DNA from 2 places in the Streptomyces sp. NPDC127197 genome. Region 2 is predicted to be linked to the other one. Evidence: riboswitches for the same ligand, from Rfam matches in the RefSeq annotation. Region 2 holds a riboswitch; the other holds the start of a gene.
The links. A riboswitch is a leader RNA that binds a small molecule or an ion and turns the genes downstream of it on or off. The one in region 2 is predicted to bind cobalamin.

Region 1 (4,401 bases), on a different contig from region 2:
CGGACCGGCGACGTGCTCGCCCAACAGCCCCTGCGCCCGCAGCAGTTCCGCCGCCGCGACGCCCCACGGCAGCCGCAGCCCGGCCTGCCGGAGGAGGTCCGTGCGGGCCAGCGCCGTGGGCGCGGGCCCCGTGCGGACGCCGGACGGGGTGAGCAGGGCCGCGTCGTCGGCCCAGCGCAGCGCGAGATCCACGTCATGGGTCGCCATCACCACGGTCGTGCCGCTCTCGCGGAGGGCATCGAGGGTGGCGAGCAGCCGTTCCTGACCGTCGGGGTCGAGCCCGGCGGTCGGCTCGTCGAGGATCAGCACCCGCGGGCGCATGGCGACGGCACCGGCGATCGCGGTCCGTTTGCGCTGCCCGTAGGAGAGCAGGTGCGTGGGCCGGTCGGCCAGCCCGGCGATGTCCAGGGCGTCGAGCGCCTCGGCGACGCGGGAGCGCACCTCGGCGTCGGACAGCCCCAGGTTCAGCGGACCGAAGGACACGTCCTGCGCGACGGAAGCGGCGAACAGCTGGTCGTCCGGATCCTGCACGACCAGTTGGACGGTGGTCCGCAACCGGGTCAGGCCCTTCCGGTCGTACGACACCGGCCGGCCTTCCACCGTCAACTGCCCGCTGTGCGGCCGCAGTCCGCCGCTGAGCAGCCGCATCAGCGTGGTCTTGCCGCTGCCGTTGCGCCCGAGCAGGGCCAGTGCCCGCCCCTCGGGCACCGCGAAGTCGAGGCCGTCGAGCACGACGGGGCCCTCGTCGTAGGCGAAGGACGCGCCCCGCAGGGCGACGAGCGCGGGCTCGCTCATGACAGCGGCCTTTCCAGTACGAAGGTGAGGGCGGCCAGCGCCGCCAGCAGTGCGGTGCTCGCGGCCGTGAAGCGGACGGAGACGCGGGCCTCGGGCACCAGGACGCGCAGGGTGCCGTCATAGCCGCGTCCGGCGAGCCCGGTCTGCAGCCGCGCCGCCCGGTCGAAGGCCCGGACGAAGGCGGTCGCGCCGAGCCCGGCCAGGGAACGCCAGGTCGCGGCCCGCGTGGTGTGGCCGAGCCGGGCGGCCTGCGCCTCCCGGATCCGGCGCACGGAGTCGAGCAGCAGGAAGCTCATGCGGTACGTCACCAGCGCCACGTCGACGACCGGCGCCGGCACCCCGGCCTGCACCAGCCGCGGCAGCAGATCGGACATCGGGGTGGTGAACGCGAACAGCAGCACGCCGAGCGAGGCGGCCGAGGTGCGCAGCAGCAGTTCCCCGGCGCGCACCGGGCCCTCGTCGGCCAGGGACACGAACCCGCCCGGCCCGCCGACCTGCACGAGCAGGGTGGCCGCTCCGGTCACACAGAACCCCAGCGGCACCCGGTAGGCCCGCCACAGACGACGCCGGGGCACGCCCGCCGGACCGAGCAGCGCCACGAGCGCCGTCACCAGGACCAGGGCGGCGCCCGGCCAGGGCGGCAGCGAGATCGCGAGCAGGGTGAGACCCAGCCCGAGCACGGCCTTGTCCACGGGGTGGCGGCGGCGCCAGCGACTGCTGTGCGCCGCCGCGTCGATGGGCAGCACTCAGACCTGCTCGTCGGCGCCGTCGGCGCCCTGCCGCTCCAGCGCCCGCTTCTCGCCCTGCCGACGCCCGCGCCGCAGCCCGAAGTAGTAGGCGAGGACACCCGCGCCGATCGCCGCCTGCAGCGAGAACAACGCCGACTCGATCTCGCCGGAAGGCGGCTCGTACAGGGGCGAGAACCAGGGCTCGTAGTCCGGCTCGATCTCGGTGATGGCCTTCTCCGCCTGCCCGTCGGCGCCCGTGAACGGCTCCTCCTCGTCGTCGCCGAGACCGAGAGCCAGCGGCAGCACCGCCAGCGCGGCGACGAGAAGCAGCAACAGGGAGTTGATCTTCGCGTTCCGGCTCATCCGGCCACCGCCTCGGTGCCGGCCTTCTTGGTGAGGAGGACACCGAGCCGGGTCAGCTCACCCCGGCTCGACTGCACCAGCAGACGCATCACCAGCACCGTGAGCAGCCCCTCGCTCACCGCGAGCGGGATCTGGGTGACGGCGAAGATGGAGCCGAACTTGCCGAGCGCGCCCAGAAATCCGCTGCCCGGGTCGGGGAAGGCGAGCGCCAGCTGCACGCTGGTGACGCAGTACGTGGACAGATCGGCGACGAACGCGCCGCAGAACACGGCGCCCATCAGCGGCACGTCGTACCGGCGCAGCAGCCGGTACACCCCGTACCCGGCCCACGGACCGACGATCGCCATGGAGAAGACGTTGGCGCCCAGCGTGGTCAGGCCGCCGTGCGCGAGCAGCAGCGCCTGGAAGAGCAGGGTGATGGTGCCCAGCACCGCCATGACCGGCGGCCGGAACAGGATCGCGCCCAGCCCAGTGCCGGTGGGATGGGAGCAACTCCCGGTCACCGAGGGCAGTTTCAGGGCCGACAGGACGAAGGTGAAGGCTCCGGAGGCGCCGAGGAGCAGTGTGCTCTCGGGGTGCTCCCTGACCTCACGGGTGAGTGACCGGACTCCGTGGACGACGAACGGCGCGGACGCGGCGCCCCAGGCGACCGCGTGCGCAGGAGGCAGAAAACCCTCGGCTATGTGCATGGCTCAGCAGACCCTCTCCAGCACCTCGTGGATGGTTGACGTGCCTTGGCCGGTCTCCTGGCTGACGGGTACCACCGCCCGTGCTCCGCCTTCCCGGGTCACAAGGACCCAGTGGCTGCCCGTAAGGGCCGGAGCCGGACTTCCCGATCACAGTGGCGAGGGCCGCACCGGCATTTCACCGGATTTCCCGTGCACCAAGGCGTGGTGACAGTAGTGCTCGGTCAGGGGTGGAGACAAGCGCACCCCGGGAGGCGTGCGGACGGCGGACGCCCGCTCACGCCCCGCGGGACGCGCCGTCGCCGGACCCCTCGAAGGCGTCGAGCAGGCGCTCCGCCGCGAGCGTGGCCGTCAACTGACCGTCCCTGACCCGTTGTTCGAGTTCCGGTGCGAGGGCCCGTACCGCCGGGTCCGCGTGCAGGCGGCCCAGCAGTTCGTCGCGGACCATGTTCCACGTCCAGTCGACCTGCTGGTCGCGGCGCTTGGCGGCGAGCCGGCCGGTGGAGTCCAGGAGGGTGCGGTGCTGCTCCAGGCGCTCCCACACGGTGTCCAGGCCGGTCGACTCACGGGCGCTGCAGTGCAGGACGGGCGGGGTCCAGGCGGCGTCCTTGCCGTGCATGAGACGCAGGGCGCCCGACAACTCCCGTGCCGCGGCGCGGGCGTCGCGCTCGTGCGGGCCGTCCGCCTTGTTCACGGCGATCACGTCCGCAAGCTCCAGGACGCCCTTCTTGATGCCCTGCAGCTGGTCGCCGGTGCGGGCCAGCGTCAGCAGCAGGAAGGAGTCGACCATGTTGGCCACCGCGGTCTCCGACTGGCCGACGCCGACCGTCTCCACCAGCACCACGTCGTAGCCCGCGGCCTCCATCACCACGATCGACTCGCGGGTCGCCTTGGCGACGCCGCCGAGCGTGCCGGCGGTGGGGGAGGGCCGGATGAACGCCGCCGGGTCGACGGCCAGGCGCTCCATCCGCGTCTTGTCGCCCAGGATCGAGCCGCCCGTACGGCTCGACGACGGGTCGACGGCGAGCACGGCGACCCGGTGGCCGAGCGAGGTGAGCAGCGTGCCGAACGCGTCGATGAACGTCGACTTGCCCACGCCGGGCACCCCGCTGACCCCGATCCGCCGCGCCTTCCCGCTGTGCGGCAGCAGCTCGGTCAGCAACTCCTGCGCCAGCGCCCGGTGCTGGGGCCGGGTGGACTCGACGAGGGTGATGGCCCGGGCCACCATCGCCCGCTTCCCGTCGAGCACACCCTTCACATACGCGTCGAGATCGATCACAGCTCGTGTCCGAGGTCGGCCGCCAGCCGCCGCAGAAGGTCGTGTGCCGCGTCCGGGATCACCGTCCCCGGCGGGAACACGGCCGCCGCGCCCATCTCCAGCAGGGTCGGCACGTCCTGCGGCGGGATCACTCCGCCCACCACGATCATGATGTCCTCGCGCCCCTCCGCCGCCAGCTCCTCGCGCAGCGCCGGTACGAGCGTGAGGTGGCCGGCGGCCAGCGAGGAGACGCCCACGATGTGCACGTCCGCCTCCACCGCCTGCCGGGCGACCTCGGCGGGCGTCTGGAACAGCGGGCCGACGTCCACGTCGAAGCCGAGGTCGGCGAACGCGGTGGCGATCACCTTCTGGCCGCGGTCATGGCCGTCCTGGCCCATCTTGGCGACCAGGATGCGCGGGCGGCGGCCCTCGGCCTCCTCGAAGGAGTCCACGAGCGCGCGGGTGCGGTCGACGGACGGGGACTCGCCGGCTTCGCCTCGGTACACGCCGGAGATCGTACGGATCTGGCTCGCGTGCCGTCCGTACACCTTCTCCAGGGCGTCGGAGATCT
Region 2 (4,401 bases):
TGGATCTCGTACCCCTCGACGGGCTCGCCGAGGGCTTCCCCCGTCGGTCGGGTGAGGGTCTTCTCCCGGGCGAACCGCACCCGTACGGGAAGGATCCCGAGCCCGTCGACATGGCCCTGCCGGCTCTCGACCTCGTCCTCGATGTGCTCGCCGAGGATCTGGAAGCCGCCGCAGATCCCGAGGACGGGCCGCTGCTCGGCGGCCCTTCGGACGATGGCCTGCGCCAGCCCCCGCTCCCGCAGCCACCGCAGGGCACGGACGGTTCCACGAGTGCCGGGGATCACCACCAGATCGGCGTCCTCGAGCTCCTCCGGCCGGTCTACGAACCGCACGACGACGCCCGGTTCGGCGGCGAGGGCGTCGACGTCGGTGAAGTTGGACATGAGGGGGATCGCGCAGACGGCGACGCGGAGCACGTCCTCGCCGACGGGAGAGGAGACCTGGGATTCCCGGACGGCTCCCCGCAGTGAGACCCGCAGCCCGTCCTCCTCGTCGATGCCGAGCCCGTGCCGGAAGGGCAGGACGCCGTACGTCCGCCGCCCGGTGAGGCTGTGCAGCATGTCGAGCCCGGGTTCGAGCAGCGACACATCCCCCCGGAATTTGTTGACCAGGAACCCGGCGACGAGCTCCTGATCCTCCGGCGAAAGAAGCGCCACGGTCCCGAAGAAGGAGGCGAAGACGCCCCCGCGGTCGATGTCACCGACCACAAGCACGGGCAGGCGCGCATTGCGCGCGATGCCCATGTTGACGATGTCGGTCCGCCGCAGATTGATCTCGGCCGGAGAGCCGGCCCCCTCACAGATCACCGCGTCATACGTGCCCCGCAACTCGGCGAGACAGTCGAGCACGGTCCCGAGGAGCTGTTGCTGCCGCCCCCCGTGGTACCCGCGCGCACTGAGCTCACCGACCGGCTTCCCGAGGAGCACCACCTGACTGCTCTGCTCACCACCGGGCTTGAGCAGCACCGGGTTCATGAGCGCGGTCGGCTCGACCCGACAGGCCTGGGCCTGCATGGCCTGAGCCCGCCCGATCTCGGCGCCTTCCCTCGTCACGAACGAATTGAGGGACATGTTCTGCGCCTTGAAGGGCGCCACCTTCACGCCTTGCCGCACCAGCCACCGGCAGATCCCGGCGGTGACGACGCTCTTGCCGGCGTCGGAGGTGGTGCCGGCGACCAGCAGACCTCCACCACTCATGACGTACGCCCCCTTGTCAGCAGCCGCCCGGCGACACAGACGCCGAGCGCGAGCAGTCCGACGCGCCGGGACAGCCGTACCGCCCGCTCCACGTCGGTGACCCGGACGGCGCGCCCCGCCGACGCGTTGAGCACGGGCCGGCGCTCGACCCGGCCCCCGTAGGACAGGGTCCCGCCCAGCCGCACCCCGAGCGCCCCCGCGAACGAGGCCTCCACCGGCCCGGCGTTGGGGCTCGGATGCCGGTCGGCGTCCGCGCGCCAGGCCCGTACGGCTCCCCGCGGATCGGGACCGGCCAGCGCGGCGAGTACGGCGGTCAGCCGGGCGCCCGGCCACCCGGCGAGGTCGTCGAGGCGGGCGGAAGCCCACCCGTACCGCAGGTACTTGGGCGACCTGTGCCCGACCATGGCGTCGAGGGTGTTCACGGCCCGGAACCCGAGCAGTCCCGGCACCCCGCCGAGGGCCCCCCACACCAGCGCCCCGACGACCGCGTCGGAGGTGTTCTCGGCCACCGACTCCACGACCGCCCGGGCGATCCCGTCCGCGTCGAGCGCCTGCGGATCCCGCCCGCACAGATGCGGCAGCCGCGCCCGCGCACCCTCCACATCACCGGCCTGCAGGGCACGGCCGATGGCCCGGGCCTCGCGGGCCAGCGACGTCCCGCCCACGACCGCCCAGGTGGCGACGCCGGTGAGGGCCACGGAGGCGGCGGGAGACGACCGTACGAGACGCGAGGCCGCGGTCCCGAGGGCTACCGCCGAGCCGGCACACACGACGGCATGCAGCGCACCCCACCCGCGGTGGTCCCGCCACAGCACCCGCTCGACCCCACCGGCGGCCCGCCCGAACGCGGCGACCGGATGTCCCCGGCGCGGATCACCGAGGAGCAGATCGCCGAGGAGACCGAGAGCGGCGCCGTACGCGAAGACGCGATCGGCACGCATCGGCTCAGCCGATCGCGGGGGCGGGCAGAAGCCGGGTACTGAACCTCAACCTCGAACGGCAGCCGAGCATCGCGATATGTCCTCACTCAGGGTGTCCACGCCCTGGTTCGACGAGACCGGCGGTGAGAGTTCCTGGCTCCCGGGGAATTTCTTCCCCGGTCACAGTGGCGGGACCGCGCCGGATTCACACCGGGCTTCCTCTCCTGCCGCCGTACATGGCCCCGGAAGTCCACCACGGGGTCGGAAGGGGCGTCAACTTGCCTGTGACCTGCGGTGCTGGAGTGTGCTGAGGCCCACACACCGACGCGCCGGGCGGCACGGGAAACCCCGTACCGCCCGGCGCGTCGGTTGAGTCAGGTTCAGGCCACGATCAGATAGATCCCGTACGCCACCGCCGCCGCACATGCCGCGAAGGCGGCGTAAGCCCCCGCGACCGCGAGCGCGGCCGAGTCGCCCTGCGCCGCCGCGCGCTCCCGGCGGGACAGGCCCGCGATACCGAGGGTGAACAGGCCCACGAGGGCCACGGTGGCCACGAGGCTGACGCCGAAGACGGAGCCGAGGGCCGCCCAGTCGATCTTCATGCTGCTTCTGCTTCCTTCGTACCTGGGGGCTCAGACGGCGGCCTGGGAAGGCGCCTGGTCCGCGGATGTGGGCTGCGCGGGGATCGTGGCCCTCAGGCCCTCGGCCGCGCCGGGTGGGGGCGTGGCCACGGCGGCCATCGCGGTCGTCACGACACCGGCCGGTTCCTCCGCCGTGTCGTTGACGTTCGTGTGGTCGACGACCTCACGCCGGGAGAGCTTCCAGATCGCGGCGCTGGAGGCGACCAGGAAGACGGCGACGAGCGCGGTGCCCCACGAGCCGAAGCCGGTCACCCACTCCGCGACGGCACCGACCAGCGCGGCGGCCGGCAGGGTCAGGCCCCAGGCGACGAACATGCGGGTGGCGGTGGACCAGCGCACGACCCCGCCCTTGCGGCCGAGACCCGCACCCATCACCGCACCGGAGACCGAGTGCGTGGTGGACAGCGAGAAGCCCAGGTGGGAGGAGGCCAGGATGACCGTCGCGGCGCTGGTCTGCGCGGCGAAGCCCTGCTGCGGCTGGAGGTCGGTCAGGCCCTTGCCCATGGTGCGGATGATGCGCCAGCCGCCGAGGTAGGTGCCGAGCGCGATGGCCAGACCGGCCGAGAGGATGACCCACATTGGGGGGTCGGAGTCGGGGGCGAGGGAGCCGCCGGCGACCAGGGCGAGGGTGATGATGCCCATGGTCTTCTGCGCGTCGTTGGTGCCGTGGGCGAGGGAGACGAGGCCGGCGGAGGCGATCTGGCCGGCCCGGTAGCCCTTCGCGGCCGCCTTGCCGTCGGCCTTCCTGCCGAGCCGGTACGTCAGCCGCGTGGCGAGCATCGCCGCGATGCCGGCCACCAGCGGGGCGGCGATCGCCGGGATCAGCACCTTGGTGACGAGCGCGTCGCCGTGCACGGCGCCCACGCCGGCCGAGGCGACGGTGGCGCCGATCAGACCGCCCATGAGGGCGTGCGAGGAGGACGACGGGAGGCCTACGAGCCAGGTCAGCAGGTTCCACAGGATCGCGCCGACGAGTGCGGCGAAGATGACCTCGGGACGTATGCCGCTCTCGTCGACCAGCCCCTTGGAGATCGTGTTGGCGACTTCCACGGAGAGGAAGGCGCCGACCAGGTTGAGGATGGCGGACATGGCCACCGCGACCTTGGGTCTGAGGGCACCGGTGGAGATGGTGGTTGCCATCGCGTTCGCGGTGTCGTGGAAACCGTTCGTGAAATCGAACGCGAGTGCGGTTACCACCACAATCGCGAGGATCAGCGAGATGCCTTCCATTTACCCAGGCAATCGTTCGAGGTCATTGGCCGGACGAACGTACGTAACCCAAGTGAACGAAAGGTGAACTGAGGGGGGCTCCCTGGTGTCGCAAGGTGGGGGCCGCCGTCCGGTCAGGGATCGACGGCCCCGTGGTGTCCGGCTACGAACCCTTTGCGAACTTCCTCAACTGGGTCGTCGAGCCGTTGAAGAGATTCTGGTCACCCGGCAGGCTGCCGCTGTTGTCGTACTGCCAGAGCGTCCAGAACGACCACCCGGCCGGGAGTGTTCCCGCGCTCGCCGAGTCGTAGCGCGCTATCCACAGTGCGTGATTGCCGGCGAAGGTGCGACTGCCGCCCGTGCAGGTGTTCCACCAGTGGGTGGTGGTGTAGATCACGGGGCGGCGGCCGGTGAGCCGCTTCACCTCGTCGCTGA

Region 1: another riboswitch for cobalamin. It lies ahead of ACFVJQ_RS30330 (energy-coupling factor ABC transporter permease); the one in region 2 lies ahead of ACFVJQ_RS31925 (cobalamin biosynthesis protein).

Annotation. Positions count from the first base shown of each region.
Region 1 is NZ_JBHXVG010000023.1:108,141-112,541, forward strand. Features, by position in the region: gene ACFVJQ_RS30315 (energy-coupling factor ABC transporter ATP-binding protein) at 1-795, opposite strand, end outside; gene cbiQ (cobalt ECF transporter T component CbiQ) at 792-1,541, opposite strand; gene ACFVJQ_RS30325 (energy-coupling factor ABC transporter substrate-binding protein) at 1,542-1,886, opposite strand; gene ACFVJQ_RS30330 (energy-coupling factor ABC transporter permease) at 1,883-2,575, opposite strand; cobalamin riboswitch at 2,605-2,789, opposite strand; gene meaB (methylmalonyl Co-A mutase-associated GTPase MeaB) at 2,850-3,851, opposite strand; gene scpA (methylmalonyl-CoA mutase) at 3,848-4,401, opposite strand, start outside.
Region 2 is NZ_JBHXVG010000026.1:34,031-38,431, forward strand. Features, by position in the region: gene ACFVJQ_RS31920 (cobyric acid synthase) at 1-1,196, opposite strand, end outside; gene ACFVJQ_RS31925 (cobalamin biosynthesis protein) at 1,193-2,137, opposite strand; cobalamin riboswitch at 2,243-2,387, opposite strand; gene ACFVJQ_RS31930 (hypothetical protein) at 2,497-2,718, opposite strand; gene ACFVJQ_RS31935 (anion permease) at 2,749-3,987, opposite strand; gene ACFVJQ_RS31940 (lysozyme) at 4,130-4,401, opposite strand, start outside.